3 regions of the Shewanella sp. Sh95 genome follow, and region 3 is predicted to be linked to each of the others. Evidence: predicted binding sites of a transcription regulator. Region 3 holds the regulator's gene; each other region holds the start of a gene.
The links. The regulator NrdR, encoded in region 3, represses ribonucleotide reductase genes. The targets are predictions, from matches to a motif close to AAACACNANATNTNGTGTTT.
Positions count from the first base shown of each region.

Region 1 (10,429 bases), on a different contig from region 3:
TGATCCTACGCTTCACTTCTTCTTGCTTACCATGGTTGAACGGTCTGGCATCGGGACTGCCTAAGTAACCACACACACGGCGCGTAACAGACACTCGACTTGGCTCATGGTTGCCGCATTTAGGGCAAGTAAATCCTTTACTAGTACAGCTAAATTCGCCGGTAAAACCACAATCATAACATTCGTCAATCGGCGTGTTAGTACCGTAGTAAGGTACACGGCTATAGCTGTAATCCCAGACATTTTCGAGCGCTTCGATATTGTGCTGCATATTAGGATATTCGCCGTAGCAAATAAAACCACCATTGGCGATGGCGGGATATGGCTGCTCAAAATCGATTTTATCGTAAGGATTCACGTGCTTTTCCACATCTAAATGGAAGCTATTGGTGTAATAGCCCTTATCGGTTACACCCGCAACCACACCAAACTGGCGCGCATCGAGCTTACAAAAACGACTGCAGAGACTCTCACTTGGGGTGCTATAAAGGCTGAATCCATAACCCGTTTCGGCCTTCCATGCGTCGGTAGCCGCTTTAAGGTGCGCAACAATCGCCACCGCTTTTTCACGAAGCTTAGCATCATCAAACACATGGGTTTCAGTGCCATAGAGCGCATTAATGGTTTCATGTAAACCGATATAACCTAATGAAATCGATGCCCGACCATTTTTAAAGATTTGGGCGATATCATCATCGGCACGCAAGCGCACGCCACAGGCACCTTCCATATACAAAATCGGCGCAACTCTGGCTTTCACTCCGTTTAACCGTTCGATACGCGTATCTAATGCGCGGCGGGCAAGTAATAGCCGCTCATCCAGAATACGGTAGAACTCAGCCTCATCGCCATTCGCTTCTAGCGCAACACGTGGCAAGTTTAAGCTAACAACGCCAAGGTTATTGCGCCCTTCATGGACGAGTTCACCATTTTCTTTATAGGAACCTAAAAAGCTGCGGCAACCCATAGGGGTTTTAAACGACCCCGTCACTTTTTCCACTTGCTCATAGTTCAAAATATCTGGATACATGCGCATACTGGCGCATTTAAGGGCCATTTGTTTTACATCGTAATTGCAATCGCCGACTTTGTGGTTAATACCATCACGGATGGCAAACACCAATTTAGGGAACACCGCTGTTTTACGATTTTTACCTAACCCCGCCATGCGTACTTTCAGCATCGATTGTTGAATTAAACGCGACTCCCACGAAGTACCTAGACCGAAACCAAAGATCACAAACGGGGTTTGTCCATTAGCGGTATGTAAGGTATTCACCTCATATTCAAGGGATTGGAAAGCATCGTGGCATTCTTTTTCAGTCTGAGCAGTGGCATAGGCTTTAGCATCTTTAATCTGCCAATTCAGTGCCACTTGATAATGTTTGTCATAACTCTTGGCCACAAAAGGCGCTAACACTTCATCAATACGATTAATCGTGGTGCCGCCATAGATATGGCTTGCCACTTGGGCAATAATTTGCGCCGTCACGGCCGTAGCGGTAGAGATCGATTTTGGGGTCTCAATTTCGGCATTGCCCATCTTAAAGCCATGGGTCAACATGCCCGCCAAATCAATCAACATACAGTTAAACATCGGGAAAAAGGGCGAGTAATCAAGATCGTGATAGTGGATCTCACCGATTTCGTGCGCAGCCACCACATCCTTAGGCAGAATATGGCTCTTGGCATAATGTTTAGCCACGATGCCCGCCAGCAGATCCCGTTGAGTTGGGATCACTTTAGAGTCTTTATTGGCGTTTTCATTTAACAGCGCGGCATTGCTCTGCTCGACTAAACCACGGATTTCAAGATTGAGCTTACTGGTAGCATCGCGGCAAATGTCTCTGTCGTGACGATATTCAATATAGACCCGTGCCAATGATTTATAAGGGCCTTCCATCAATAGGTTTTCAACCGCATCCTGTAGATGGTGGATTTCAACTTCTGCCATATTCGCCACTCGTTCTCTCACACAAGCGGCTACCGTCGCGGCATAATCTGCGTCCTCTATCCCAACCGAGTTTGCAGCAGCGACCACTGCATCTCTTATCCTTGTTTCATCAAAAGGTGTGCGGCAACCATCCCGCTTGATCACGACTGGCATTGTTTAATTCCTCTCCATCCCGATTAAAATTAACACTATATATAGTGATTAAATAATCTATCAACACAATATGTAGGCAATTAAGCGGCATCGACACCTAAAATTCCATGATCCAGATCATGATTTATCCGATGGATAAAAAGAACAAATAAGAACTGCTGCCAAACCCAATGATCTCAGTTTTAGGCCTTGACCTTGATGCTAAAGCAAGATAGTAGACGCAGGAAATGGCGCTAATAATGACAAAAGACTTTGACCCAGAAGCCAAAGTCTATTGTTTTTGAAAGAATATTGTAAATAAGACTAGCGCTTAGCTAAGGCAAGATAACTGCTCAATTGTCCCAACGCTGATTGCTGCATCCCCATGGATGAAGCCACCTGCATCGTTGATTTAAGTCCCTGCCATAACTGTTTTTGACTATCGCTCATGGTGGGGTTGCTATTCAAATAATCCGTTAATTGACCAAACACTTTAGTCGCCTTTTGTGCCAGCACTGGCGACTGGGCATCATCCATGTTTTTTAACACATTTTTAGCATCAACTAACGTGTTGATCATCGGGCTATTAGGCGATTTTTCAGCCAAAGACTTTAGCTCATCATCGATAAAATCCTGCAAAGACTGCTTATTGGTACTTTGGCTTGGCAAACTAATGCCGTTTTGCGAGAGCCGTTCCACCTGTGCATCGGAAAGAATACCGTCTTTTTGTAACCGCGAGACTAAAGCGGGTATCTCAGCCACGCTAAATTTGCCATCAGCAAAAAAGTCTTTCGACATGGCCTGAATTTTTTGTGCTCGCAGTGCCCGTGGTGACAGCGCTATCTCGTCACTCGGTTTAGTATCAACCTTAGGGGGTTCTTTGGCTGAGGAGTTTGACTCCGTACTCGATTCAGTTTTACCTGTCTCCGTCTTTTTGCTATTCAGGCCATAAGCTTCAGCGGCACTGCTACGATTTAGATTAAGGGCATTTAAAAGAGAATTCATCGTCAATAATTCGGCGTCTAATACTGATTAATCGTTTTAAAGCAAAAACTAAGCCAATCAAGCAGTAAGTAGTGTCATATCGTAATTAACAGATAAATTCATCCTGACATTTTTAGCCTTTCCAGATCGCCGCTTCAATTAAATGTGCCACTTTTGCCACGGCGTCTTCACCTGCTGCAATGGCTTCAGCTGCTCGGTGGAACTCCATGGTGCCGATATTCGCGACTTCGGGTACAACACAGATATCGGGAGGGTCACCCATTAAACGCGCCCGTTTATGCCGCTGCTCTAAAATACTCATCGACTGGGACATCACCGCAATCATACCGGGATTAGATTTAGTCCCTAGGGAAAACTTATCGGTTAAGCTACCGACATATTCTCGCCCGCGGGCGAATAAATCCATAAAACCCGTTTCTTGGCGCGCGGGCATTTGGGTTTCATCTTTAGGTGCCCGATGGCTGGTCATATTAACGGGTAAAACTTGTAATCGACCAGTATGAAAACCTTGTAAATCAACGGCAATGACAATATCTACCCCCATAGCACGGCTCACCGAAACGGGGACAGGATTAACAACTGCACCATCCACCAACCAACGCTCACCTTGACGGACAGGCGCTAATATCCCAGGCATAGAGCAAGAGGCCCGTACGGCTTGGCGTAAATCACCATGGCGAAACCAGATTTCCTGACCTGAATACAGATCCGTAGCAATGGCCGCAAAGGGACGCTCTAAATCCTCGATATTGATATCACCAATCCGCGATTGCAGCACATCGAATACTTTTTCGCCGCCAATTAGCCCACCTTTACGCCAACGAATATCCATCAGTCCCAACACATCCCAACTAGAGAAGCTGCGCACCCACTCTTCAAGTTCCGCTAAATGATTATGGGCATAAGCAGCGCCAACAAGGGCGCCGATTGAGCATCCAGCGACCTTATCGGGTTTAATTCCCATGGCGGCAAGCCCATTGAGTACGCCAATATGCGCCCAACCTTTGGCTGCACCACTGCCTAAGGCAATACCGATCGTCGGAGTTGTCCCCTTACTCATAATAAATTCCCTTAATAAATCGATGATTTAAAGAAGCGCTATGACGTGAAAAAGCTAAATTCCAGCCAAAGTGTTGTCAATCATTAGACAACATAAACCGTTACGCTAGCCAGTCATTAGATACATTTATATGGTTTACGCTCGGCCTTATCCCCTTGGGCAGAGAGTAACCACATCGTCGCTTGATATCCTGTAAGTTCATAGCCAATTTGGCTAAACATAGCACTCGGTGCAAATATCGAGCGTGACACAAGCCAAGCAAATAAGTGGCTATTTAGATGATTACGCAAGATTATGCCCAATCAAGATAGCTGACCATAGTGATTTAGCGCTATAATCTGCCCTCACTCAGATTTAGGGGATATACCTTTGCAGTTTACTGATTTTTCTCTGGACCAGCGTCTGTTACAAAGCTTAAAGCATATGGGGATTGCAACCCCAACCGCCATCCAGGAACAAGCATTACCTATCGCATTGGCAGGTAAAGATTTAATGGCATCATCAAAGACTGGGTCAGGTAAGACCTTGGCATTTTTGCTGCCCGCATTGCAAAGGGTTATCTCCACCCGCGCCCTCAGTAAGCGCGACCCTAGAGTATTAATTTTATTACCGACCCGCGAATTAGCCCATCAGGTGTACAGTCAGTTACGCTTATTGGTGGCCAATACCCAATATAAAGCGATTAGTGTATTGGGCGGTGAAAACTTTAACGATCAGGCTAAAGCGCTGGCAAAAGAGCCGCATTTTATTGTTGCAACGCCAGGCCGAATCGCTGATCACTTAGAACAAAAAAACTTATTCCTCAATGGATTAGAGTTGTTAGTTTTGGACGAAGCCGACCGTATGTTGGATTTAGGCTTTGCGCCACAGTTAAAAGCTATCAACGAGGCGGCCGATCATAAACGTCGTCAGACCTTAATGTTTTCAGCAACCTTAGATCATAGTGAAATCAATGAGATTGCGGCGGCATTACTTAGAAATCCATTACATGTGGCAATCGGCACGGCCCACAGTGAACATCAGGATATTTCGCAGCGAATTTATCTGTGTGATCATTTAGATCATAAAGAAGCCCTACTCAGTCGTTTACTGACGGATGAATCGCACAAGCAAGTGATTATTTTTACCGCCACCCGTGCCGATACAGAGCGGTTAGCCGCTAAGCTCTCGGCTCAAGGTTTTGCAACAGCCGCCTTAAGTGGCGAGTTAAAACAAACGGCACGTAACCAGATCATGGACCAATTTGCCCGTGGTCATCAGCAAATATTGGTGACCACAGATGTGGCATCCCGTGGTTTAGACTTACTGAATGTATCCTTAGTCATTAACTTCGACATGCCCAAATTTGCCGAAGAATATGTTCATCGCATTGGCCGCACTGGCCGCGCGGGAGCCAAAGGTGACGCAATCTCCTTAGTTGGTCCTAAGGATTGGGATAACTTTAAAAAAGTACAACTTTTTTTAAGAAAAACCTTCGAAATCAGTGTAATTAAAGGGCTCGAAGCTAAATTTAGTGGTCTAAAAGAAAAGCCAAAGTCCGTCGCGACTAAAGGTGTAGTAAAGGCAAACACCAAAGCCAAATCTAAACCTAAGTCGCACCTTGTTAAAGCAGCGCCATCCCGTGATAAACGCTTTATCACGGGTGTTGATGTCGGTGATGCGCCAATGCGCAAAAAACCTGCGGCACAACTGCTACAAGATAATGACGACGAGATCTAAAAATAACGCAAAAGATAGCTCAAGTCCGTGAAACTTGAGCGCTCAAAATGAGTGACTCGCTGGAGCGATTCTTCCGGCGATACATAAGTAATTTGAAATAGTTAAAGGTGTAACATGCGAATTTGTGGTGTTGAATTAAAAGGTGGCGAAGCCATCATCAGTCTGCTCAGTTACGAAGGTGAAACCTTCAACGTACCCAGCTGCCGTAAAGTGTCTTTTAGCATTGCACAGTCGGCATCGACGGAGGCAATTCGTGAGTTTCATTTTGCTTTCCATAAGTTGATGGAAGATTACAAGATCGATGAAATTGTCATTATTGAGCGTGAGCAAAAAGGCAAACTGGCAGGTTCTGCTACTAGCTTCAAACTCGAAGCCGCAATTCAATTAGGCGAGCTGCCTGTAACCTTGCTATCTCCAGTGGCGATCAAGGAACAAAATAAGCGCAATCCACCTCAGGTAGACTTTGATAGCTTAGATCTGAAACGCTTCCAACAACCCGCCTTTGAGGCTGCCTACGCTCAGCAAAATCGCCATATTTTTGGTAAAGCTTAAGTGCTCTTGCTTGGCGCTATCACTTAGCGCCAAGCCTCTTACATGTCGCAAGCATCATGCAAAACCTAAAATATGTCAGTGGTTATAGCCTAGATATCCAACGCCAAGTTGAACAGCTTTTACAAAGTGGCAAGCTTGGGGAAGTATTGCTTCGCCGTCATCCGCACATTCATCATATCCGCAGCGATAAAGCCCTCTACGACTATACCCAAGGGATAAAAAATCAGTTTTTACGCCAATCCTCTCCCCTATCGAAAGTGATCTTTGATGACAAAATTAGCATGAGTCATCATGCACTTGGCTTACATTCCTACGTATCTAGAGTGCAAGGTAACAAAATCAAAGCGAAGAATGAAATTCGTATATCTTCTCGCTTAAAACGTGTACCTGAACCTTTGTTACGAATGGTAGTGGTGCACGAACTCGCCCACCTAAAAGAGAAGGATCACAATAAAGCTTTTTATAATCTGTGTACTTATATGGAACCAGATTACCACCAATTTGAATTTGATCTGCGCTTACTGCTGACCTGTATTGATGCCAATCAATCCCCTTATATCGCGCACTCAATAGACTCAGTTTGAGTACTTATTTTTATTGACCCAAGAGTTGACTGATAATAGTTTTCATTTAGAATAGTCATGTATTATCTGTCACGTACTTAGGCTGTATGAAAACGCAAAATATTGGTAGAAAGCTAGAAAAATGGTGTAAGAAACAAGCCAAGAAACTGCAAAAGCAACAGGCAACATTATCCTATGCGGCATCAGTTAACTATGCTGCAAAATCATCTTTCTCAGCGGAACCAATAAAACAGACGACTGCGGCCAAAAGTAAAAAAGCACAACGCAAGCACTTAAATCAATTATTGGCTGAGTATATTACCAAACAACACATTCAAGATCTTGATAAAGCAGCCCGTAAGCAGCAATTAAAATTAGCCAAAGCGCATTTTAATGCCGCAAATGATGCACAATTTTTATCCTTTGCAGCCATCAAACGTATTTCCCCCTTACCGACAGAGCGAAGCTTTGCACTTCGTCCTTATAAAAAGTCTCCCTGTGGAGGATGTCCTGCATTAAAGGGGCGTCTATGTAAATGTGCGTTAAAAGCGATGCAGAAACGCCAGGCAAGTTAATATTGTTTATCGATCTTGATTAAATAAATTTGAAGATATCTCAAAGTAAGAGTGGTTAGATATTTTCTGCTAGCTATCTTCGCTATTCACACGTCATTCAATCAATACCTGTACGCTCACTAAAGCCTAAAGTGGCTCGATTTATTATTTTAAATACCGATAACAAGGGCGAAATTTAATCAAATTTAAGCAAGCAGTCTTATCCAAGCATATGCAGCTAAACAACAAACCCAACAAAAAGCCTGACAAATACACCACTCAAATCATTTAGTTGCTGAGGCACACTCAATAGAAATAAAAACGCCGATGAATCAGTATTCATCGGCGTTTTTATACTCAGAACGGGACAAACGAAAATGAATTAACCTAAATTCATCAACGACTGACGACTATTGACCATATTCGTAAAGCTACGCAATTCTTGGTTTGCTAATTGGCTTGCCATAGGAATATCGGCTTTCATTGGATCGACGGGTTTACCGTTTACATGGAATTCATAATGTAAATGCGGACCAGTTGAACGCCCAGTATTACCAGATAAAGCAATCACTTGGCCACGTGTGACTCTCTGGCCTTTACGCACTAATGCCTTTGAAAGGTGTAAATAGCGGGTGCTATATTTACCACCATGTTCAATCACAATATATTTACCTGCAAATTGGTGATCCGTTACTAAACTCACCACACCATCACCAGGCGCTATAACCTTAGTACCAATAGGGACAGAAAAATCAGTACCGTTATGGGGAGAAATACGGCCAGTGATCGGATGTTTACGAGCAGGGTTAAAACGTGAACTCATGCGAGGCTGTTTAGCCAATGGAATACGCTGGAAAGCACGCACTAAACTGCGCCCTTTTGCATCATAATAACTGCCATCAGTATGCTGAAAGGCACTGATTTCTGAACGCCCAGTTTTAATGCTAACGCCTAATATTTGGCTGCTACCGGTTGCTTCACCTTCAACATATTGATCATTTACCAAAACAGAAAATTTATCTCCTGCATGTAAATCCCGTGCAAAATTCACTTTTTCTTTGAGTAAATCTTCAATCCGCTGAATATCAGCTGCCGCTAAGCCCATTTTTTGAGCCGATACGTAAAATGAGCCTTTAATATCACCAGTAATAATGCGGTTTTGCCAAACGCCTTCAACGTTAATTTCTTCAACGTTGAAGCTACCATCTTCATAACGAGTAAATACGACTTGGCGTGCGGCGTTAAAATAAAGCTCCAACTTTTGCAGTTGGCCATCATTATCGAGCCAAAACTGAATCCGGTTCCCAGGTAATAAAGTATCGAGTGCCAAAATATTTAAATCGGCCTCTAGTACTTTATACATCGTTAGCTGGTCAACACCCGCCTTAGAGAATAAAGCGCTTAGAGTATCACCGGAGGCAATAACACGCTCAAAATCAGGGGTATTGTCAATAACAGTGGTAGAATCAACAGGCTCAGAAACTTGCGGTAAAACAGTTTCAATGTCGAGAGCTACGGGAATTCGTTGTGCTGTGGGTACGACATGATTAGCATTCGGCATTAACATCGCCGCACCGATCAATAAACCACCTACAAGGAGAATATTTTTATGGGCTGAAGATAAATTCTGCAAACGAATTTGCGGAAAATTAGCCAAATTGGGTTTGCCTGTCTGCAACGCTTTCACCTTTTGTTATCGTTTTTGCGTTATATTTTTGAACCAGTCCCGCCTAGGGAAGCCCGAATTTTCCCAACTTATCCCAAAAAACCGATTATGACAAACGCTATTTTGCACTTTAACAGCACTATTTCCCAAAAACATGCGTCAGTTGGCACTTTAAATCGATTGTGCGTTCTGTATCCAGATGTTAAATAGCACAAAATAACGTCTTCAATCACAATTAAAACAATAAGTTAAATAAACAATTAATCCCTTTAACTGACACTAAGGCAAAATCACCTTGATTTCGCTCCCATGGGAGGTTTTCAACAGATCTATTCGGGTATTTATCTGCTCTTTCATCTCAGAAACATGAGATATCACGCCGATCATCCTACCCGCCGATTGCAAATCCATTAAGGTACGGATGGCAAGTTCAAGGGAGTCCTGATCTAGGCTGCCAAAACCTTCGTCGATAAATAACGTATCAAGTTTTATCCCACCGGCGTAAGCTTGCACCACGTCTGATAAACCCAGCGCCATAGATAAAGCTGCCATAAAACTCTCCCCACCACTTAAGGTTGCCACGGGACGCACTTTTGCGGTGTAAGCGTCTTCGACTTCAAGCTCAAGCCCTGATGCCTTATTTCCCTTCGCTCTGTCTTCTTTACGCAGTAATCGATAACGACCTTTACTCATCAGGTGTAATCTCTGAGTTGCTGCGAGTAAAACATCATCGAGTAATACGCTTAATACAAAACGTTGCAGAGAAATCTTGTTGCCGGTATTGCCATTGGCCACATCGGCCAAGGTGCCAATAATGGCGTATTCATCCTCAAGGGCTTTCGCTTTTTGATCGACAATACTGAGCTGTGTTTGAGTTTGTTTAAGCAAAGAGAACCGTGTATTAAGTTGGCTCCATGTAGCTTCAGCGAGATTAAGTTGTTGGTGCTTTTCTGCGAGCATGGCTTCTAGGGCATCAAGGTCGGGCACGCTGACATCACTAAGCTCAGTTCTTAGCTGATCAAGCTGTGATTGATTTAAGGCGCACTGTCGATGATAGGTTTCAATACGCTCGCCCAACGCTTGAATTTGTTCATCGGCTAATAATGCCGCCCTTAATGCATCCCTATCAGTAAAACCCGCTAAATGCAGTTGTGAGTTAAGGTCACCATCGGCCAAAGCCTGCTGCTCATCTGCGCTATAACATCGTTGTATCGCCGCCTCTAG
Region 1 is NZ_LGYY01000078.1:11,257-21,685, reverse strand. Features, by position in the region: gene nrdD (anaerobic ribonucleoside-triphosphate reductase) at 1-2,107, opposite strand, end outside; gene AEA42_RS05565 (hypothetical protein) at 2,411-3,091, opposite strand; gene rssA (patatin-like phospholipase RssA) at 3,204-4,151, opposite strand; gene AEA42_RS22145 (hypothetical protein) at 4,268-4,441, opposite strand; gene AEA42_RS05555 (DEAD/DEAH box helicase) at 4,521-5,870, shown strand; gene AEA42_RS05550 (DUF3010 family protein) at 5,985-6,422, shown strand; gene AEA42_RS05545 (M48 family metallopeptidase) at 6,479-7,006, shown strand; gene AEA42_RS05540 (hypothetical protein) at 7,093-7,560, shown strand; gene AEA42_RS05535 (peptidoglycan DD-metalloendopeptidase family protein) at 7,922-9,217, opposite strand; gene AEA42_RS05530 (SMC family ATPase) at 9,485-10,429, opposite strand, start outside.
Region 1: nrdD (anaerobic ribonucleoside-triphosphate reductase) is a predicted target of NrdR. The motif match lies at 2,138-2,157, and genes of this name have one in related genera.

Region 2 (10,429 bases), on a different contig from region 3:
AAAGACGCCCTTGGGATCACTTATAACCCGTTAACAGGGATTTTTAAGTACACATCTAAGGTCGATGTAAACTATATGATTGCAACGCAAAAGGCAGATTAAGATGAGTTTAGCTGAGGTTAAAGGGGTCTTATTCGACCTTGATGGTACTCTTGCCGATACCGCGCCGGATCTGGTTCAGGCCCTTAACCTCAGTTTGTCTGATGTCGGTATTGCAGCAAAACCCTTTGCAGACATGCGTAGCGCCGCCTCCCATGGCAGCTTTGCCTTAGTCGATGCGGCCATTCCAGGCGCAGATGAGGTGCTACGCACCCAAGTCCAGCAAGGACTCCTTGCCCACTATCAAAGGATCAATGGCGACCATTGCCAATTGTTTGAAGGTATTTCTCCACTGCTTGACTGGCTCGAGTTATGCCGCGTGCCATTTGGAGTCATCACCAATAAACCTGCCCGCTTTACTCGTCCCCTGTTACATAAGCTTAAGCTCAGCTCGCGTATGCCAGTGATGATCAGCGGCGATTCGACCCGTTACCCTAAGCCCCATACCGCACCTATGCTATTGGGCGCGCAGCAGTTGCAGTGCAAGCCACAGCAAATCCTTTACTTAGGTGATGCTGAGCGGGATTTACTGGCGGCTCAAGCGGCGGGCATGCTCGGCGGTGTAGCGCTGTGGGGATATTTGGGCGAGGACGATACACCCGATGCATGGCCTGCCTATGCACAGTTTACGACGCCTTCGAATTTACATTCGGCACTAAGCCAAGCGTTAACAAAATAAGCACGAATCAGGATTCGTGCTGATAGCTATTAATAGAATTAACGCTATGGGTCAATCCCCGCGATCGTGATCGCTGCTTATTTTAGCGATCGATCACACTGCGGGATCGGAATAAAAATTCGCCATATCAGACGCACGCTAATCTCAATTTGAGCTACAGGGTTAGTCATTACTAACGCATTTTTTTATCCTCAAGATATCCACAAGATACCCCCTAAATTGAGACTTGCAAATAATAGCAAACCTCACTATCTTGTATCTCAGATTATTTAAAACACCATATCTTGTGTATAGGTAGCAATCAGACACACTAGAAGTTCCCCGCTAAATCGACTATTTTCACCATAGTCAACAGTATTAAGGGTTTTCAGGTTGATTGTTTTACAAGGAAACGTACGGTGACTTAGTTCACCTGAACAGATATCAGAACCAAGGCCTCTCTTCAATGAATAGCAATATGACAGTTACAAAACGCTGTGGTGCACGTGAGACAATTGATCTCGACAAAATACACCGCGTAATTACTTGGGCAGCCAAGGGGTTAAAAAACGTTTCTGTTTCTGAAGTTGAACTTCGCACGCATTTACAGTTTTTCGATGGGATCCCAACCGAAGCTATCCACGAAACGATCATCAAATCTGCGGCGGATTTAATTTCCCCTGAGTCACCCGATTATCAGTTTCTGGCTGCGCGTTTAGCCGTATTCCATTTGCGTAAGAAGGCTTTTGGTCAGTTCGAGCCACCCAAGTTATATGACCATGTCACTAAGCTGGTAGAGTTGGGTAAGTATGATATGCATATTCTGCAGGATTACACCCGCGAAGAACTCGATATTATGGATACTTATATCGACCATTGGCGAGATATGAACTTCTCCTACGCAGCCGTTAAACAGCTTGAAGGTAAATATCTGGTTCAAAACCGCGTCACCCACGAGATTTATGAGAGCGCCCAGTTCCTCTATATTCTGGTGGCGGCCTGTTTGTTTGCCCGCTATCCAAAGGCAACGCGTCTGCAATACGTCAAAGATTTTTACGACGCAGTATCGACTTTTAAGATTTCACTGCCAACGCCTATCATGGCGGGAGTGCGTACCCCGACTCGTCAGTTTAGCTCATGCGTACTGATTGAATGTGGCGATAGCTTGGATTCAATCAACGCGACAGCATCATCTATCGTAAAATACGTGAGCCAACGCGCTGGTATCGGTATCAACGCCGGTCGTATCCGTGCATTAGGAAGCCCAATCCGTGGTGGCGAAGCCTTCCACACGGGTTGCTTACCTTTCTACAAGTATTTCCAAACTGCGGTGAAATCGTGCTCGCAAGGCGGCGTGCGCGGCGGTGCAGCCACCCTCTTCTATCCTATTTGGCACTTAGAAGTTGAATCGCTGCTAGTACTGAAAAATAACCGTGGCGTTGAAGATAACCGTATCCGTCATTTAGACTACGGCGTGCAACTGAATAAACTGATGTATCAACGTCTGATCAAAGGTGAAAATATCAGCCTGTTCAGCCCATCGGACGTACCCGGTCTTTACGATGCCTTCTTTGAAGACCAAGCTGAATTTGAGCGTTTATATCTGCAATATGAGCAAGACGGCAGCATTCGCAAAAAGACATTAAAAGCGGTGGATCTGTTCTCATTGATGATGCAAGAACGTGCTTCAACGGGCCGTATCTACATTCAAAACGTGGATCACTGTAACACCCACAGTCCATTTGACTCAAAAGTTGCACCGATCAGACAGTCTAACCTCTGCCTTGAAATCGCGCTGCCGACTAAGCCATTGAATAACATTGACGATCCAAACGGCGAAATCGCTCTTTGTACACTGTCGGCATTAAACCTAGGGACAATTACCGATTTAGCGGAATTGGAGCCATTAGCTGATTTAGCCGTGCGAGCCTTAGATAACCTGCTGGATTACCAAGATTATCCAATCAAAGCGGCGCAGATTTCGTCGATGAACCGTCGTACCTTAGGGATTGGTGTTATCAACTTCGCTAACTATTTAGCGAAGAATGGTATGAAGTACTCCGATGGTAGCGCGAACAATCTGACTCACAAGACCTTTGAAGCGATTCAGTTTTATCTGCTCAAAGCGTCAATGAATCTGGCGAAAGAAAAAGGTGCGTGCCCATTATTTAATGAGACGACTTACGCTCAAGGTATTTTACCTATCGATACCTACAAACGTGACCTAGATAAGATTTGCAGTGAGCCATTGCATTTAGACTGGGAAGCGCTGCGTAACGACATTAAAGAGTATGGTTTACGTAACTCGACATTGTCTGCACTGATGCCGTCTGAGACTTCATCACAGATCTCAAACGCCACCAACGGTATCGAACCGCCACGCGGCTTGATCAGTGTGAAAGCCAGTAAAGATGGCCAGTTAAAACAAGTAGTGCCTGATTTCGATGAGCTGAAATACAACTATGAGCTGTTATGGCAAATGCCAAGCAACGAAGGTTACTTACAGCTTGTGGGTATCATGCAAAAGTTCGTTGACCAAGCGATTTCGGCCAACACAAACTATGATCCAGCGCGTTTTGAGGGCCGTAAAGTCCCAATGCAGACCCTGCTAAAAGACTTACTCAATGCCTACAAGTTAGGTGTAAAAACGCTGTACTACCATAACACTCGCGATGGAGCATCGGATCAACACGATGACATTACCAACATAGAGAAAGAAGATGACGGCTGTGCTGGCGGCGCTTGCAAAATCTAATCTTCAATGTTAACGGTTGCGGGATCCCAATGGGATCCCGACTTATTGGAATACTCGTACCATGACCTACTCTACTTTTTGCCAAACACCCAACGATGCCACCCGTGAACCCATGTTTTTCGGACAATCGGTAAACGTCGCACGTTATGACCAACAAAAATATGAAGTGTTTGAAAAACTAATTGAAAAGCAGCTGTCTTTCTTCTGGCGCCCAGAGGAAGTCGATGTGAGCCGCGATAAAATCGACTACAACTCACTACCCGATCATGAAAAGCATATTTTTATTTCGAACCTGAAATACCAAACGCTGCTCGATTCAATTCAAGGTCGCTCGCCTAACGTAGCTTTTTTGCCATTAGTGTCACTGCCTGAGTTAGAAACCTGGATTGAAACCTGGTCATTCTCCGAGACAATTCATTCGCGCTCATACACTCACATTATTCGCAATATCGTCAACGATCCTTCAGTGATTTTTGACGATATCGTGGTGAACCATGAGATCCTGCGCCGTGCCACAGACATTGCAGAGTTCTACGATCACCTCATCAAATTAACCCAGACATATCATCTACTCGGTGAAGGCACCCATGTGATTGATGGTGAGCCTTTAGAGGTAAATACCCGCACCCTGAAAAAAGCACTGTACCTGTGCATGATGTCAGTTAACGCGCTCGAAGCCATTCGCTTCTACGTGAGCTTTGCCTGCTCATTTGCCTTCGCTGAGCGTAAGCTTATGGAAGGTAACGCGAAAATTATTCGTCTTATCGCCCGTGACGAGGCGCTGCACTTAAACAGCACTCAGCATATCTTAACCATTATGCAGGGCGGCAAAGACGACCCTGAGATGGCCGAGATTGCCGCAGAATGCCAACAGGAAGCCTATAACCTGTTCCTAAAAGCCGCCGAACAAGAAAAAGAATGGGCGAAATACCTGTTCAAAGACGGCTCAATGATCGGTCTAAACGAGCAGATCCTCTGCCAATATGTTGAGTACATTACCAACCAACGGATGAAGTCAGTTAACCTGCCGCTACCTTATGCAGAACAAACTAACCCACTGCCATGGATGAAAAACTGGTTAGAGAGTGACGCAGTGCAAGTTGCTCCGCAAGAAGTGGAAGTGTCATCCTATCTGGTCGGCCAAATCGATGCAGCCGTCGACAGTGATGAATTTCTTGATTTCGATCTCTAATCACTTTTGATTGTGAAATGACTAGATTACGAAATGACTAAGTCGAACCAGCTAAAGAGCCATCCATTGAATAATCCCTTTGCCAAGGCGCCCATTGTGCGCCTGCAAGGGCAACCTGTGCTGCTATTTACCCCGCAGCACGGCTCTTTACTGCAAGCTCTTGAAGCCAAAAAAGTCAGAATTTTCTCTGAATGTCGTAGTGGCTTTTGTGGTGCCTGTAAAACAAAAGTGCTTAGTGGTCGTGTCAGCTATTTAACCGAGCCTCTAGCCGTTCTCAATGCCGACGAATGTCTGCCCTGCTGCTGTATACCCAGCGAAGATTTAGAACTCGACTTATCGCCCGAAGGCGCTGCCGTGGTGACCTATTCTTGCCACACCCGCGCTCAGTCTACATCTACACGTAAAACCGCCAACCTCAAAGCCGTGCCACAGCAAGAAGTGGTTGAAGACTAAAATAGTTGTCTTAAACTCTTAGGCATTTTCGGGTGTGACTTGGGTTCGCGAGTCGATGATCAACAACACCAAAAACTTTGCCTGCGGTCAATACTCACGCTCACTCGCGTCTAAGAAAGCTTTCAAGCCCCTATCCCATCAAGGACTTTGGCGCGATAACAGAGGGTGTACATAAATTTTGCAGCCAAGAAACTGGCAGTTTAACGGCAAAGCCAAATTTTTAATGGTCTGGCAACACACCAATGGCCAGAGGCAAGTCACTCGAGTCGTCAGTTATGGGCATTTACCCAACTAAGCAAATGGCCCACTCATATAGATAAGCGCTTATCTTCATATCAATCAACAAAAAGCCTGAGTCAGACTCAGGCTTTTTATTGGTGAAACCGCTTAAAAACTACAGCCGCATAGCAAGCTCGGCGCCTTGACGAATGGCCCGTTTTGCATCCAGCTCAGCGGCAACATCGACACCGCCAATCAAATGCACCGGAATACCCGTTGCTTTCATCTCATCGACTAAGGTGCGGTTTGATTCTTGTCCGGCGCAGAGGATCACATTATCCACGGCTAGCACTTCAGTTTGCTCACCAACCCGAATATGTAGGCCAGCGTCATCAAACTTTTCATAGTTGACGCCGGTTTTCATTTTCACATTGTGCTGTTTTAACACTAAACGGTGGATCCAACCGGTGGTTTTACCTAAACCTTGGCCCATCTTAGAGGTCTTACGTTGCAGCAAATAAACTTGTCTGTGATCGCTATTATCCACTTCAGGCTCGGCTAATCCACCCGCATGCTGATATTGCTTGTCTATACCCCACTGCTTTAACCATTTTTCAGGATTGAGGGTGCTAGACTCAGATTCGCAGAGGTAATGCGCCATATCAAAGCCAATACCGCCAGCACCAATCAGGGCCACTTTGTTGCCAATCGTAGCTTGGCCCGTCAGCACCTGTTGATAATCCACCACTTTGGGGCTATCAAATCCTGGCAAGCTCAACTCGCGCGGGACCACGCCGGAAGCAATGACGATTTCATCAAACGTTTCGGTTTCCAGTACCTTAGCATCCAAGCGGGTATTTAAGCGCAGATCAATTTTATACAGTTTGATTTGATTGAGGAAATAACGGATTGTCTCGTTAAACTCTTCTTTTCCTGGGATTTTACGTGCCAGATTAAACTGACCACCCACCTCTGATTTCGCCTCAAAAAGCACGACTTCATGACCACGCATCGCTGCATACACCGAAAATGCCATGCCTGCGGGACCCGCGCCCATCACTGCAATTCGCTTCTTTTTATTGGTAGGTAAAAAGTTTATTTCGGTCTCATAACAGGCACGAGGATTGACCAAGCAAGTGGCACGTTTCAGAGAGAAGGTATGATCTAAACAGGCCTGATTACAACCAATACAGGTATTAATCAGCTCTGGCGTATTGGCCGCCGCTTTATTCACAAACTCAGGATCGGCCAGAAACGGCCTCGCCATAGATACCATGTCCGCTTGACCAGAGGCGATGATTTGCTCGCAAATCTCAGGCGTATTAATACGGTTTGTGGCAATCAAGGGCACTGAAACCGACTTCTTAAGTTTTTCAGTTACCCAAGCAAAGGCGCCGCGGGGCACGCTAGTCGCAATGGTTGGCACGCGGGCCTCATGCCAGCCAATCCCAGTATTGATAATAGACACTCCCGCATTTTCAAGCCATTTGGCCAGTTGCACAACTTCGTCCCAAGTGGAGCCGTTATCGACTAAGTCGAGCATGGATAAGCGGAAGATAATGATGAAGTCTTTGCCCACTTTGGCGCGAATGGCATTCACAATCTCTAGCGGAAATTGCGCGCGTTTTTCAAAACTGCCGCCCCATTCATCGGTGCGCGTATTGGTCCGGGAACTGATAAATTGGTTGATCAAATACCCCTCAGAGCCCATCACTTCAACGCCATCGTACCCTGCTCTTTTCGCTAAGGCGGCTGAACTGGCGTAATCCTTAATGGTGGCGCGTACTTGACGGCTCGACATGGCAGAAGGCGTAAAGGGAGTAATCGGCGATTTGATTTTACTCGGTGCCTGCGAAAAAGGATGATAACCATAGCGGCCAGCATGCAGGATTTGCATACAGATTTTACCTCCGGCTTCATGCACCGCTTGAGTCACAATGCAGTGCTTGCCCACTTGCCAGGGGAAACTCAACTGACAAGCATGGGGAGTCAATCGACCACGTAGGTTTGGTGAAATTCCGCCAGTGACGATCAATCCTACACCGCCCAACGCGCGCTCTTTATAAAACGCTGCCAGTTTCTCAAATCCGCCCTTTTCTTCTTCTAACCCCGTGTGCATGGAGCCCATCAACACACGGTTTTTGAGCTGGGTAAATCCCAGATCTAAGGGTTCTAATAAATGGGGAAACGACATTCAAACATCCTTTTTAAACAAGTGATTTAAATGAGCATACCTTGAGTCAAATGTAAGCTCAACTGTTGCTAACGGGTTAAAAGTTAAAAACCTTTACAATTGTGTTTAGCCAGTGAAGAGATTTTCAGTTAGCATTGGCACATTCGATATGCAAAGGAGTGGCTAATGTCCGCTAACCCATCGTTTTTCAAGAGAATATGCTTATTCATTTGGAACGCCCTTAACGGGATCCGTAAATTCATACTCAACCTGATCTTTTTTGGCCTCCTCGCCATGATTCTGATTGTCATTGGCAGTAGTGAAGATATTCAGGTCGAAGATAATTCGGCACTGGTACTTAATCTTGCGGGATCGATTGTTGATCAAAAACAACAGGTCGACCCACTTGAAGCCGCACTCAAGCAAGGTAATAACGGCAGCAGCGATGGCGAAATCCTACTGGCGGATATTATCTATGTGATTGATAATGCGGCGCACGATAACAGGATAAGCACTATAGTCTTAGACTTGGCAGAGCTAAAGCGTGCGGGGATCAGCAAATTACAATCCATTGGCGACGCCTTAAATCGTTTTAAAGAAAGCGGCAAAAAGGTTGTAGCGATTGGTAACTATTACGAACAAAACCAATATTTTCTTGCCAGTTTTGCCGATACCATCTATCTCAACCCTCAAGGTAGCGTCTCACTTGAGGGATTAAGTATGTATAACCAATACTTCAAATCCGCCCTCGAAAAACTCAAGATAAAAGCACATATTTTCCGTGTTGGGACGTTTAAATCCGCAGTAGAACCTTATATGCGTGACGATATGTCAGATGCGGCCAGAGAGGCGAACAGCGTCCTACTTGCTGATGTTTGGCAAAGTTACACTCAAACGGTGGCGACAAATCGCCAAATTGATACCAAAGCCTTGGTTTTAGACTCGGCAAATTACCTCGCGCAACTCGATAAGGCTGAGGGCGATTCTGCGACTATGGCCCTCAATATGAAATGGGTCGATACCCTAGCGACCGATGAAGATTTCCGCAAAGTTATGCTTGAGACCGTGGGTAAAGAAAAGTCGGGTGACAGCTTTAAGCAGGTCAGCTTTTACGACTATTTAACCCTAGTGACACCTCTGCCAAGCTTTGTTGAGCAAGACAGTGTTGGTATTATCGTTGCAAGCGGCACTATTTTAAATGGCAGCCAACCCGCCGGCCAGATTGGTGGCGATAGCACGGCTGAACTCATTCGTAAGGCGCGATTTGATAAACATATTAAAGCACTGGTGTTACGAGTTGACAGCCCTGGCGGTAGCGCCTTTGCCTCGGAGCAAATCCGCCAAGAATTACTCGCCCTCAAAGCGGCGGGTAAACCTGTGGTGGTCAGTATGGGTAGCCTTGCGGCATCCGGCGGTTATTGGATTTCGGCCAGCGCCGATTATATCTTCGCGACACCAACAACACTGACGGGCTCTATCGGCATCTTCGGGATGATCACCACCTTCGAAGATTCACTCGCCAGCTTAGGCATTCATACCGACGGCGTATCAACCTCTGAATGGGCGGGTTTATCAGTCACGCGCACCCTCTCGCCACAAATTGAATCGGTAATCCAGCGCCATATTGAGCGTGGCTACTTAGACTTTATTTCACTGGTGGCTAAGGAACGAAAAATGACCTTAGAACAAGTGGATAACATCGCCCAAGGCCGTGTGTGGAGTGGTAAAAAAGCTCTAGAATTAGGCTTAGTTGATGAGCTAGGTGATATCGACCAAGCTGTCGCCAAAGCCGCTAAACTGGCGGATTTAAGCCTGTTTGACACCCGTGTGATTGAGCAAGAACTCACGCCTGAGCAGCGTTTTGTGCAGCAAATGTTTGCTTCAGTGTCGGCTTATTTACCCGCTTCACTCAGCCATTCAACGCTGCTTGAGCAAATGCTGAGCCAATGGACCGGTAGCTTAAAGACTATCGCGGCCTTTAACGACCCTAATCATGTGTATGTATATTGTGACAGCTGTGCGATCAACTAGCGCAGACTCAAGATGAAAGACACAAAAGCCCGATACCTCGGGCTTTTTTATTGGGTTTATGCCTGTAAAATCGTATAATTAGCTCACTTGCAGCTAAGATAACGACAAGAATGACTAAACGCTCCATTTATGTCGCCTACACGGGCGGCACCATAGGCATGCAAAAAACCGATAATGGCTTTGCACCAGTAGCAGGATTTTTGACCCAATGCGTCCAATCCATGCCCGAGTTTTACCATGCTGAAATGCCTGAGTTTGTGATCCACGAGTACTGCCCGCTCATCGACTCATCAAACATGGCACCGACCGACTGGCAAATGATTGCCGATGATATCAAAGCCAATTATGACAAGTACGATGGCTTTGTGATCCTCCACGGCACTGATACAATGGCCTACACGGCATCGGCCTTATCCTTTATGCTTCAAGGCCTGTCAAAGCCTGTTATTGTCACCGGCTCACAAATCCCCTTGGCGCAGTTGCGTTCCGACGGCCAAACCAACCTACTCAACTCTTTGTATATCGCTGCTAATTATCCAGTGGCTGAAGTGTGCTTATTCTTTAATAACAAACTATTCCGTGGCAATCGTTCCACCAAAGCCCACGCCGACGGCTTCGATGCATTTGCCTCACCAAACTTCCCCTTACTGCTTGAAGCGGGGATCAAAATTAATCTGCGCGCAGGTAAAATTGCCACGCCAAGCGATAAACCGTTAGAAGTCGCTAATATCAGTCCGCAACCCGTAGGTGTGGTCACCCTCTACCCAGGTATCTCCACGCAGATTTTTGAGAATATTCTGCAGCAACCCGTTAAGGCGCTCATTTTACTGACCTTTGGTGTAGGTAATG
Region 2 is NZ_LGYY01000232.1:27,948-38,376, forward strand. Features, by position in the region: gene ubiG (bifunctional 2-polyprenyl-6-hydroxyphenol methylase/3-demethylubiquinol 3-O-methyltransferase UbiG) at 1-102, shown strand, start outside; gene AEA42_RS16895 (HAD-IA family hydrolase) at 104-778, shown strand; gene nrdA (class 1a ribonucleoside-diphosphate reductase subunit alpha) at 1,224-3,512, shown strand; gene nrdB (class Ia ribonucleoside-diphosphate reductase subunit beta) at 3,574-4,704, shown strand; gene yfaE (class I ribonucleotide reductase maintenance protein YfaE) at 4,738-5,157, shown strand; gene AEA42_RS16915 (NADPH-dependent 2,4-dienoyl-CoA reductase) at 5,552-7,570, opposite strand; gene sppA (signal peptide peptidase SppA) at 7,736-9,580, shown strand; gene ansA (asparaginase) at 9,691-10,429, shown strand, end outside.
Region 2: nrdA (class 1a ribonucleoside-diphosphate reductase subunit alpha) is a predicted target of NrdR. The motif match lies at 1,051-1,070, and genes of this name have one in related genera.

Region 3 (10,429 bases):
TCAGTGGTGTTCAGCTCTTCGAAGCGCGCCATACGGGCCTTGCCCTTAGACTGACGGCCTTTCGCGCCTTGGCGAACCCATTCTAATTCTTTTGCAATGGTCTTTTGACGCGCGCTTTCTGCGGCAGACTCCTGCTTCAAACGGGCATCTTTTTGTTCTAGCCATGAAGAGTAGTTACCTTCCCATGGGATACCCTCACCACGGTCAAGTTCTAAAATCCAACCAGCAGCATTGTCGAGGAAGTAACGGTCGTGGGTAATCGCCACAACGGTGCCCGAGTATTCCTGCAGGAAGTGTTCGAGCCAAGCGACTGATTCGGCGTCCAAGTGGTTGGTCGGTTCGTCGAGTAGCAGCATCTCTGGCTTTTCCAGCAGCAGACGGCAAATCGCCACACGGCGGCGCTCACCACCCGATAAGACTTCAATCTTTTCATCCCAATCAGGCAGACGTAGCGCGTTCGCCGCGCGCTCAAGGATGTTGTCTAGATTGTGAGCGTCCTGCGCCTGAATAATCGCTTCAAGTTCGCCTTGCTCTTTGGCAAGCGCGTCGAAGTCCGCATCGGGTTCTGCATAAGCGGCATAGACTTCGTCTAAGCGTTTGAGGGCATTTTTTGCTTCAGAAACCGCTTCTTCAATCGCTTCACGCACGGTTTGCGTTGGGTCGAGTTTGGGTTCCTGTGGCAGGTAACCAATCTTCAGCCCTGGCATTGGGCGCGCTTCACCCTCAATCTCGGTATCGATACCGGCCATAATGCGCAGTAGGGTGGATTTACCTGAACCGTTAAGACCTAACACACCGATCTTGGCGCCGGGGAAAAAGCTTAAGGAAATGTCTTTAAGGATCTGCTTCTTAGGCGGAACAACCTTGCCCACCCGCAACATGCTGTAAACAAACTGAGCCATTTTTCTGCATCTATAAGTGACTAATGATGCGGCTAATTCTACTCGATTGCGCGCCGAACTCAACTCGGCATTGAGGCGCATTCAAGCTAAAACTGTAGGATTTTCATGTTTCAGAGACTGGGATTGTCGGCTCGTTACGAGTAGAATACCGCGCAACCCTACCTACAAGAATTGGCAGCTGGAGTAAGCAATGCTGAAAAAAGATATGAATATCGCAGATTATGATCCGGAACTGTTCAACGCAATTCAGAACGAAACTCTGCGTCAAGAAGAGCATATTGAGCTGATTGCTTCTGAAAACTACACCAGTCCACGCGTGATGGAAGCGCAAGGTTCACAACTAACGAATAAGTACGCCGAAGGCTATCCAGGCAAGCGTTACTACGGCGGTTGTGAGTATGTGGACGTAGTTGAAACCTTAGCGATTGAGCGTGCAAAACAACTGTTTGGCGCGACTTACGCAAACGTACAACCTCACTCAGGTTCTCAAGCAAACAGCGCCGTTTACATGGCATTGTTAAAACCAGGCGATACCGTTTTAGGTATGAACCTCGCTCACGGTGGTCACTTGACCCACGGTTCACCTGTTAACTTCTCCGGTAGACTGTACAACATCATTCCTTACGGCATCGATGAATCAGGCAAAATTGACTACGACGAAATGGAACGTCTGGCGGTTGAACATAAGCCTAAGATGATGATCGGTGGTTTCTCTGCTTATTCAGGTATCGTTGACTGGGCAAGAATGCGCGAAATCGCAGACAAAATCGGTGCTTATCTGTTTGTCGACATGGCACACGTTGCGGGTCTTATCGCCGCTGGTGTGTATCCAAACCCAGTGCCACACGCGCACGTTGTGACCTCAACCACTCACAAGACCTTAGCCGGTCCTCGTGGCGGTATCATTCTGTCTGCTGCCGATGATGAAGAGTTATACAAAAAGCTGAACTCTGCGGTATTCCCAGGCGGTCAAGGCGGTCCTTTGATGCATGTTATCGCGGGTAAAGCGGTAGCCTTCAAAGAAGCTTTAGAGCCAGAGTTCAAAGCTTACCAACAACAAGTGGTTAAGAACGCTAAAGCTATGGTTGAAGTGTTCTTAGAGCGCGGTTACAAAATCGTTTCTGGCGGTACTGACAACCACTTAATGCTGGTGGACTTAATCGGTCGCGACCTGACGGGTAAAGAAGCCGATGCCGCTTTAGGTAGCGCGAACATCACAGTAAACAAAAACTCTGTGCCAAATGACCCACGTTCTCCATTCGTGACCTCTGGTGTACGTATTGGTACGCCTGCGATCACTCGCCGTGGCTTTAAAGAAGCTGAAGCGAAAGAGTTAACCAGTTGGATCTGTGACATCCTCGACGATGCTCACAATCCAGCGGTCATCGAGCGCGTAAAAGGCCAAGTATTGGCACTGTGCGCCCGTTTCCCTGTTTACGGTTAATTCGTTAATTTATCCGAATATATCGGCTAAGTTCACAACAGCTTAGGTCGTTAAGCTTAGGTGGTTAACCTCAGCCGATAAATAGGATAAAATCCCATGGCCGCATTAAGCGGCCATTTTTATTGCTAAAATCTTAGACTTAAACCTGCTCGGTTTAAGCAAGATAGGCTTTATTCCATTCACGGCAGGAGGCTCAATGCATTGTCCATTTTGCAGCGCGACAGATACTAAAGTGATCGATTCCCGATTAGTGGCGGAAGGCCATCAAGTGCGTCGTCGCCGAGAATGCACCGAATGCCACGAAAGATTTACCACCTTCGAAGGCGCCGAATTAGTCATGCCACGGGTGATTAAACGTGATGGCACGCGTCAACCCTTTGATGAAGAAAAGCTGCAAGCAGGTATGTTACGCGCGGTCGAAAAACGCCCCGTGTCCATGGATGAAATCGAGCAGGCCTTAAGTAAAATCAAGTCAACGCTGCGGGCGACTGGCGAGCGTGAAGTGCCATCCGAGATGATAGGCAACTTGATGATGGAACAGTTAATGAGCCTAGACAAGGTTGCCTATATTCGTTTTGCCTCGGTTTATCGCGCCTTTGAAGACGTCTCCGAATTTGGTGAGGCGATTGCGAAACTGCAAAAGTAACATGGGTTATCTTAAGTTAGTGCTTAGGTTCGTGCTTAGGTTCGTGCTTAGGTTAGTGCCTCGTTTTGCGCTGCATTCGGGCACGCTTCCTCAAGATTTCATAGGGTTTATATGAATTGGTCAGAACTCGATAACCAGATGATGAGCCGAGCCATACAACTGGCTCGCAAAGGATTTTATACCACTCGCCCCAATCCCAGTGTGGGCTGCGTTATCGTAAAAGATAATCAGATTGTCGGTGAAGGTTATCATCAAAAAGCCGGCGAGCCCCACGCCGAGGTGCATGCACTGCGCATGGCTGGCGAGCTTGCCCGTGGCGCGACCGCCTATGTCACCTTAGAGCCTTGCAGCCATTATGGTCGTACGCCGCCCTGCGCCTTGGCGCTGATCAATATCGGTGTAAAACGTGTGGTGGTGGCGGTTGAAGATCCCAATCCTCAGGTCGGTGGTCGCGGTATTCAAATGCTGCGCGATGCGGGCATTCAAGTGGATGTCGGTTTACATCGCGATGAGGCCTATGCTTTAAATCTTGGTTTTATGAAGCGCATGGAGTCGGGCCTACCTTGGGTGACGGTAAAGCTTGCCGCGAGTCTCGATGGTAAAACCGCATTATCCAATGGTGTCTCTAAGTGGATTACAGGCCCCGAAGCTCGCCGCGATGTGCAGCGTTTACGTTTGCGCGCCTGCGCCATAGTAACTGGGATTGAAACCGTACTGGCCGATGATCCATCCCTCAATGTGCGCTACTCAGAGCTTGGCAGTCTTAACTCACTATTGAGTGAGGCGCAAATTTTACAACCGCTACGGGTGATTTTAGACAGTCGCTGCCGCATGCCGATTAAGGCAGCTTTGCTTGCGATTGAATCGCCGATTTTATTAGTCTCAACTGAGCCATACTCGCCAGCCTTTATGGCGCAGTTGCCGTCCCATGTGACTTGTCTTCAATTACCGGCGATTGATGGTCGCATCTCGCTGCCCACACTCTTAAGCTATTTAGGCAAAAACTGTAATCAGGTGCTTATCGAAGCGGGCGCGACCTTAGCAGGTGCCTTTATCGGCGCGGGATTAGCCGATGAGTTAGTACTGTATCAAGCGATGAAAATTCTTGGCGCACAAGGACGTAATCTACTCGAATTACCCGATTATCAAATGATGGCCGATATTCCGACCCTCAAACTGGTCGATGAGCGTAAAGTGGGCGCGGATACGCGTTTCACCTTGCGGCTCACGTCCAATCCATCTTTAGCGAATAAGTGAGTTAACCATGTTTACTGGGATTATTGAGGCCGTTGGCACGCTGCGAAAGCTTGAACGTAAAGGCGATGATATTCGTTTGACGGTCGCCAGTGGCAAACTGGATTTAAGCGATGTGCGTTTAGGCGACAGTATCGCCACCAATGGTGTGTGTTTGACTGTGGTTCAGCAATTAGCCGATGGCTATGTGGCGGATGTGTCGGCTGAAACTGTCAGTCTCACAGGCTTTGCTAACTACAAAGTGGGTACTAAGGTTAATCTTGAAAAAGCCGTTACCCCGACAACTCGCCTCGGCGGGCACATGGTGAGCGGCCATGTGGATGGCATTGCCACCGTTGAGCAGCGTTTGGCGCGGGGCCAGGCGATTGAGTTTTGGTTAGCGGCGCCTACGGAGCTGGCTCGCTATATCGCCCATAAAGGTTCTATTACCATCGATGGCGTGAGCCTCACGGTAAACGAAGTCGATGGACACCGTTTCCGATTAACCATAGTGCCCCATACCGCGGGTGAAACCACGTTGGTGGATTTGAAAGCCGGCGATAAGGTGAATATTGAAGTGGATTTAATTGCCCGCTATTTAGAGCGTTTAATGCGCTTTGATACTAAAGAAACCCAAGGCGGTGGGGTGACCATGGAAATGTTAGCCCGTGCTGGCTTTGTGCGTTAGGGCACTGGCACTTAGCTCACTTAGGTATAGAATTTCATAACAACAGTAAAATCATAAAGGTCCTACAATGGCGCTGCACAGTATAGAAGAGATCATCGAGGATATTCGTCAAGGCAAAATGGTTATTTTGATGGATGACGAAGACAGAGAAAACGAAGGCGACCTGATTATGGCGGCCGAGTTGGTGACGCCAGAAGCGATTAACTTTATGGCGAAATACGGTCGTGGACTCATCTGCCAAACCATGACTAAAGCTCGTTGCCAGCAGCTAAATCTGCCCTTGATGGTAACCAATAACAATGCGCAGTTCTCGACTAACTTTACGGTATCGATTGAAGCTGCCGAAGGCGTAACCACCGGGATTTCGGCCCATGATCGCGCCGTAACGGTAAAAGCTGCCGTGGCTAAAGATGCCAAAGCGTCGGACTTAGTTCAGCCTGGGCATATCTTCCCATTAATGGCGCAGGACGGCGGCGTGTTAACCCGCGCTGGCCACACAGAAGCAGGTTGTGATTTAGCCCGTTTAGCGGGGCTTGAGCCGTCGGGCGTGATTGTTGAGATCCTCAATGAAGACGGCACCATGGCCCGCCGTCCTGATTTAGAGATTTTCTCTGAAAAACACGGCGTTAAAATCGGCACTATTGCGGCGCTGATTGAATACCGTAACACCAAAGAAACGACCGTTGTGCGTGAAGCAAAATGCAAACTGCCAACCCGTTTTGGTGAGTTCGATATGGTGACCTTTAGGGATACTATCGACAACCAATTGCACTTTGCCTTAGTGAAGGGCGAGGTGAAACCTGACTGTTTAGTGCGGGTGCATTTACAGAATACGTTTAACGATCTACTCCATTCTGAGCGCGATCAGCAACGCAGCTGGCCGCTCGAAAAAGCGATGGCGCGGATTTCTGCCGAAGGTGGTGTGTTAGTATTGCTTGGCAATCAAGAACATCCCAGTGAAATCCTCGCTAAAGTCAAAGCCTTTGAGGCGGAAGATCAAGGTCAGACGCCCGTGTCAGCCAAATGGCAAGGTACTTCACGCCGTGTCGGTGTAGGTTCACAAATTCTGGCCAGTTTAGGCGTGACCAAAATGCGACTCTTAAGCTCGCCTAAGCGTTACCATTCACTCTCAGGCTTTGGGCTTGAAGTGACCGAATACGTGGCGGAGTAACAGGCCGAGCTTGTTAGACGTTACACTAAGGTAAAATTAATCATTTGTATAATTTGCATAGGGCTGTGGGCGATTGACTGTGGTATTATGTCGCCACTTTTCGCCCAAGCCGGGTGCTTTAGCTAAATTAGGTAAGAAAATGAACGTAGTTCAAGGTAATATCGAAGCGAAGAATGCCAAAGTTGCGATTGTAATTTCGCGTTTTAACAGCTTTTTAGTTGAGAGCCTGCTTGAAGGTGCACTTGACACGCTGAAACGTTTTGGCCAAGTCAGTGATGAAAACATCACTGTCGTCCGTGTACCTGGTGCGGTTGAGTTACCACTGGCTGCACGTCGTGTTGCCGCAAGTGGTAAGTTTGACGGTATCATTGCACTTGGTGCTGTGATCCGTGGTGGTACCCCTCATTTTGATTTTGTTGCAGGCGAATGTAACAAAGGTCTAGCTCAAATCGCATTAGAGTTCGATCTGCCCGTTGCCTTCGGTGTATTGACGACAGATACCATTGAACAAGCTATTGAGCGTTCAGGTACTAAAGCGGGTAACAAGGGCGGCGAAGCTGCGCTAAGCTTGCTTGAAATGGTCAACGTTCTGCAACAGCTTGAACAACAGTTGTAATAGTAGGAAAAATAATGAAGCCTTCTGAGCGCCGCAAGGCCCGCCGTTTAGCCGTTCAAGCCATTTATTCATGGCAACTAAGCGGGAATAATATTGCCGATGTCGAGCATGAGTTTTTAACTGAACAGAGTCTCGATGGTGTAGACGTAGCTTATTTTCGTGAGCTATTTGCAGGCGTAGCAACTAAGAAAACCCAATTGGATGAGTTGATCATTCCACACTTAGATCGCCCCATTGATGAGGTGTCTCCAGTGGAGAAAGCCATAGTGCGCCTAGCGGCCTATGAGCTGACTTTCCGTAAAGATGTGCCATTTAAAGTTGCCATTAACGAGGCGATTGAACTGGCTAAAGCTTTCGGTGCGGATGAAAGCCATAAGTTTGTTAATGGATTACTCGACAAACTGGTTGCACGTAAGTAATAAGGACAAACGGTATCTTAGGATACCGTTTTTCATTGCTAACAAAGGTGGCCGATGTGAGTCGCGCCAAACTGTACAGTGAAAGAATTCCAGCTTATTGAATGTTATTTCAATCACCGCGGCCCAACACGCCGTGATGTCAAATTGAGTATTGGCGACGATTGCGCCCTTGTGCAGCCCGCCGAAAACAAGTCGATCGCCATTTCCTGCGATACCTTAGTCGAAAATGTTCACTTCTTCCCCGATATGCCACCTCAAGCCTTAGGTTACAAAGCCTTAGCGGTAAATCTTTCTGATTTAGCGGCAATGGGGGCCGAGCCTGCGTGGATGACGCTTGCACTCACTTTGCCAGAGGTTAACGAGACCTGGCTGAGTGGTTTTAGTGAAGGCCTGTTTGAAGCGGCAGAATATTATGGCATCGCCTTAATAGGTGGTGACACAACTCGCGGGCCTAGGGCAATTAATATCACAGTGCACGGGCAAGTCCCCCATGGTAAAGCCTTGACCCGTCATGGCGCTAAGGCCGGTGACTGGATTTATGTAACGGGTACGCTTGGTGATTCTGCGTTAGGGCTGGACTTGATCCGCGGCGTGCAACATGCGCGAGCGGAGCATAAAGAGTTTTTGATTAATCGCCATTATCGACCCACTCCTCGAGTATTGGCTGGGCAATCATTGCGCTCTTTGGCATCCAGTGCCATCGATTTATCCGATGGTTTTATCTCGGATATTGGGCATATCCTCAAGGCATCAAAGGTTGGCGCTGTAGTCGATGTGGGGGCGATTCCTTTGTCGCGCGCGATGCAAGATACCGTGAGCGAAGAACATGCATTAGGCTATGCGCTGACGGGGGGCGAGGATTATGAACTGCTCTTTACCGTGCCTGAGTCACAAAAAGGTGCGTTAGAAACCGCCCTCAGCCATGCTGGTACTAAGTTTGTCCGTGTTGGGCAAATCTGTGCGGGCAGTAAGCTTAAGTTGCAACTTAATGGTGAGCTATTTACGCCACCGTACCACGGTTTTGAGCATTTTTAATGAAGTTGTTATCCCAAGATCAGGCGCTGTCGCGCCTGTCCCTTAAAAATCCTATTCATTTTTTAGCCCTCGGTTTTGGCAGTGGTTTAGCGGCTAAGGCGCCAGGTACTTTTGGTACTTTGGCGGCAGTCCCGCTCTATTTATTATTGGCCCAGTTGCCCTTGTGTTGGTATTTAGCCGTGACCTTAGTGTGCGTACTCGCGGGGATTTATATCTGCGATAAGGCCGCTAAGGACATGGGCGTACATGACCATGGTGCGATTGTGTGGGATGAAGTTGCAGGCCTATTAATCACTATGATTGCCGCTCCTGCTGGTATTCTGTGGCTTGCTGTCGGTTTTGTGCTGTTTCGGCTATTCGATATCCTAAAACCTTGGCCGATACGTTGGCTCGACGCCAAAGTTGAAGGTGGTTTCGGCATTATGATAGACGATGTATTAGCAGGATTTTTTGCACTTATTTGTCTGCAAGTGATTGTCTTTATTAGCCAATAATATCTTTAGTTAACCCAAACTAAAGTTCGTTACCCTATAAATGCCAATGCCTTATCTGCTGTAGATAAGGCATTGGTTATAAAGCTTTATTTTCGTTGCAGTGGCTTACTGTATTTTTACTGTAATAGTTCTCGTGCATTGGCGAGAGTGTTAGAAGTAATTGTATCGCCACCAAGAAGTCTGGCTAATTCTTGGATACGTTGCTCCCTATCCAAAGGCATCATTGTGGTTTCTGTACTGCCCGCCTTGTTGAATTTATTCACAAACATATGTTGATGGCCATTACCAGCAACTTGAGGTAAATGGGTTACACAAAGTACTTGAGTCGATTCTCCTAGACTACGCAGCATTCGTCCAACCACAGCTGCGGTCGGGCCTGAAATTCCGACATCCACCTCGTCGAAAATCAGGGTAGGAGTGGCAACCTTTTTCGCGGTAATCACTTGGATGCCTAAACCGATACGCGACAATTCACCGCCAGAGGCTACCCGTGAAATCGGTTGTAAAGGCTGGCCTGGGTTGGTGGTGACCATAAACTCTATATTATCGCTGCCATTTACCGACATAATCTCGGGATTAAAATTCACTTCAATGGTGAACTTACCCTTGGGCATGTTGAGTTCGTGGATAGATTGAGTCACTAACTTATCCAGTTCTTTCGCATAACGGGCGCGGCTCTGGCTCAGTTTTTGTGCGTTCGCTAAGTAAGCGGTTTTACTCGCTTCAACTTGGAGTTGGATTTCCTCTAACTTAGTTTCATCGTCATCGAGGGTTGTGAGTTCCGCTTTGAGTGCCAAATGATGTTCGGCTAATTTGTCAGGGCTAACATGATGCTTACGGGCCAGTTGCATAGCCTTTGAGAGTCGTTCCTCTAAATAGGCAAAATGCGCGGGATCGAGTTCGAGTTTACTCAGGTAATGCTGTAATTCTCCCGCGCTCTCTTGTACTTGAATTAGGGCCTCATTCAACATAGTACTCACATTGGTTAATGCGGGATCATAGCTTTGCAAATTTTCAGCAAGGCTTACAGCCTTGTTAAGCAGTGACTCAATATTGCTCTCTTCGCCATCTGTGAGTAAATATAGGCTGGCTTGGCAGCTATCCACCAGTTCAGTGCCATTGGCGAGGCGTTTATGCTCTTGCTCAATGTCCTCAAATTCACCGACCTTGAGGTCGAATTCATCTAGCTCTTCAACTTGATATTGCACCAGCTGTTTTCGGGCAATACGTTCATGCTGTGAGGCTTCTAATTGCTTGAGTTCGGCTTCGATTTGTTTGCAGCGTTGATAGCTTGCTGCCACTGTGTCTATCAGTAGTCTGTGATTGGCGTAGCTGTCGAGCAAGGTGAGTTGATGCTCACTCTTTAGCATAGCATGGTGGGCGTGCTGCCCATGGATACCGACCAGCAATTGCCCGAGTAATTTCAGTTGAGTTAACGGCACAGGATTGCCATTAATGTAGGCGCGTGAGCGGCCATCACTGCCAATAGTTCGACGCAGAATACACTCATCATCAAGTTCGAGATCGTTATCTTCGAGCCAACGTTTGGCAAGGGGAACATCGTGTAGTGAAAATCGAGCACTGACTTCGGTTTTACTTGCACCAGGGCGAACACTACTGGCATCGGCACGATTACCTAGGCACAAACCTAAGGCGTCGATGGCGATGGATTTACCTGCGCCAGTTTCACCAGTAATGCTGGTCATACCGGGACGAAAATCCAGTTCGAGAAAACGGACGATAGCGAAATTATTAATGCTGAGTTGGCAAAGCATAATGAG
Region 3 is NZ_LGYY01000263.1:38,131-48,559, reverse strand. Features, by position in the region: gene ettA (energy-dependent translational throttle protein EttA) at 1-902, opposite strand, end outside; gene glyA (serine hydroxymethyltransferase) at 1,093-2,346, shown strand; gene nrdR (transcriptional regulator NrdR) at 2,543-2,992, shown strand; gene ribD (bifunctional diaminohydroxyphosphoribosylaminopyrimidine deaminase/5-amino-6-(5-phosphoribosylamino)uracil reductase RibD) at 3,104-4,249, shown strand; gene AEA42_RS19430 (riboflavin synthase) at 4,257-4,913, shown strand; gene ribBA (bifunctional 3,4-dihydroxy-2-butanone-4-phosphate synthase/GTP cyclohydrolase II) at 4,981-6,084, shown strand; gene ribE (6,7-dimethyl-8-ribityllumazine synthase) at 6,224-6,700, shown strand; gene nusB (transcription antitermination factor NusB) at 6,715-7,119, shown strand; gene thiL (thiamine-phosphate kinase) at 7,198-8,154, shown strand; gene AEA42_RS19405 (phosphatidylglycerophosphatase A) at 8,154-8,648, shown strand; gene recN (DNA repair protein RecN) at 8,765-10,423, opposite strand.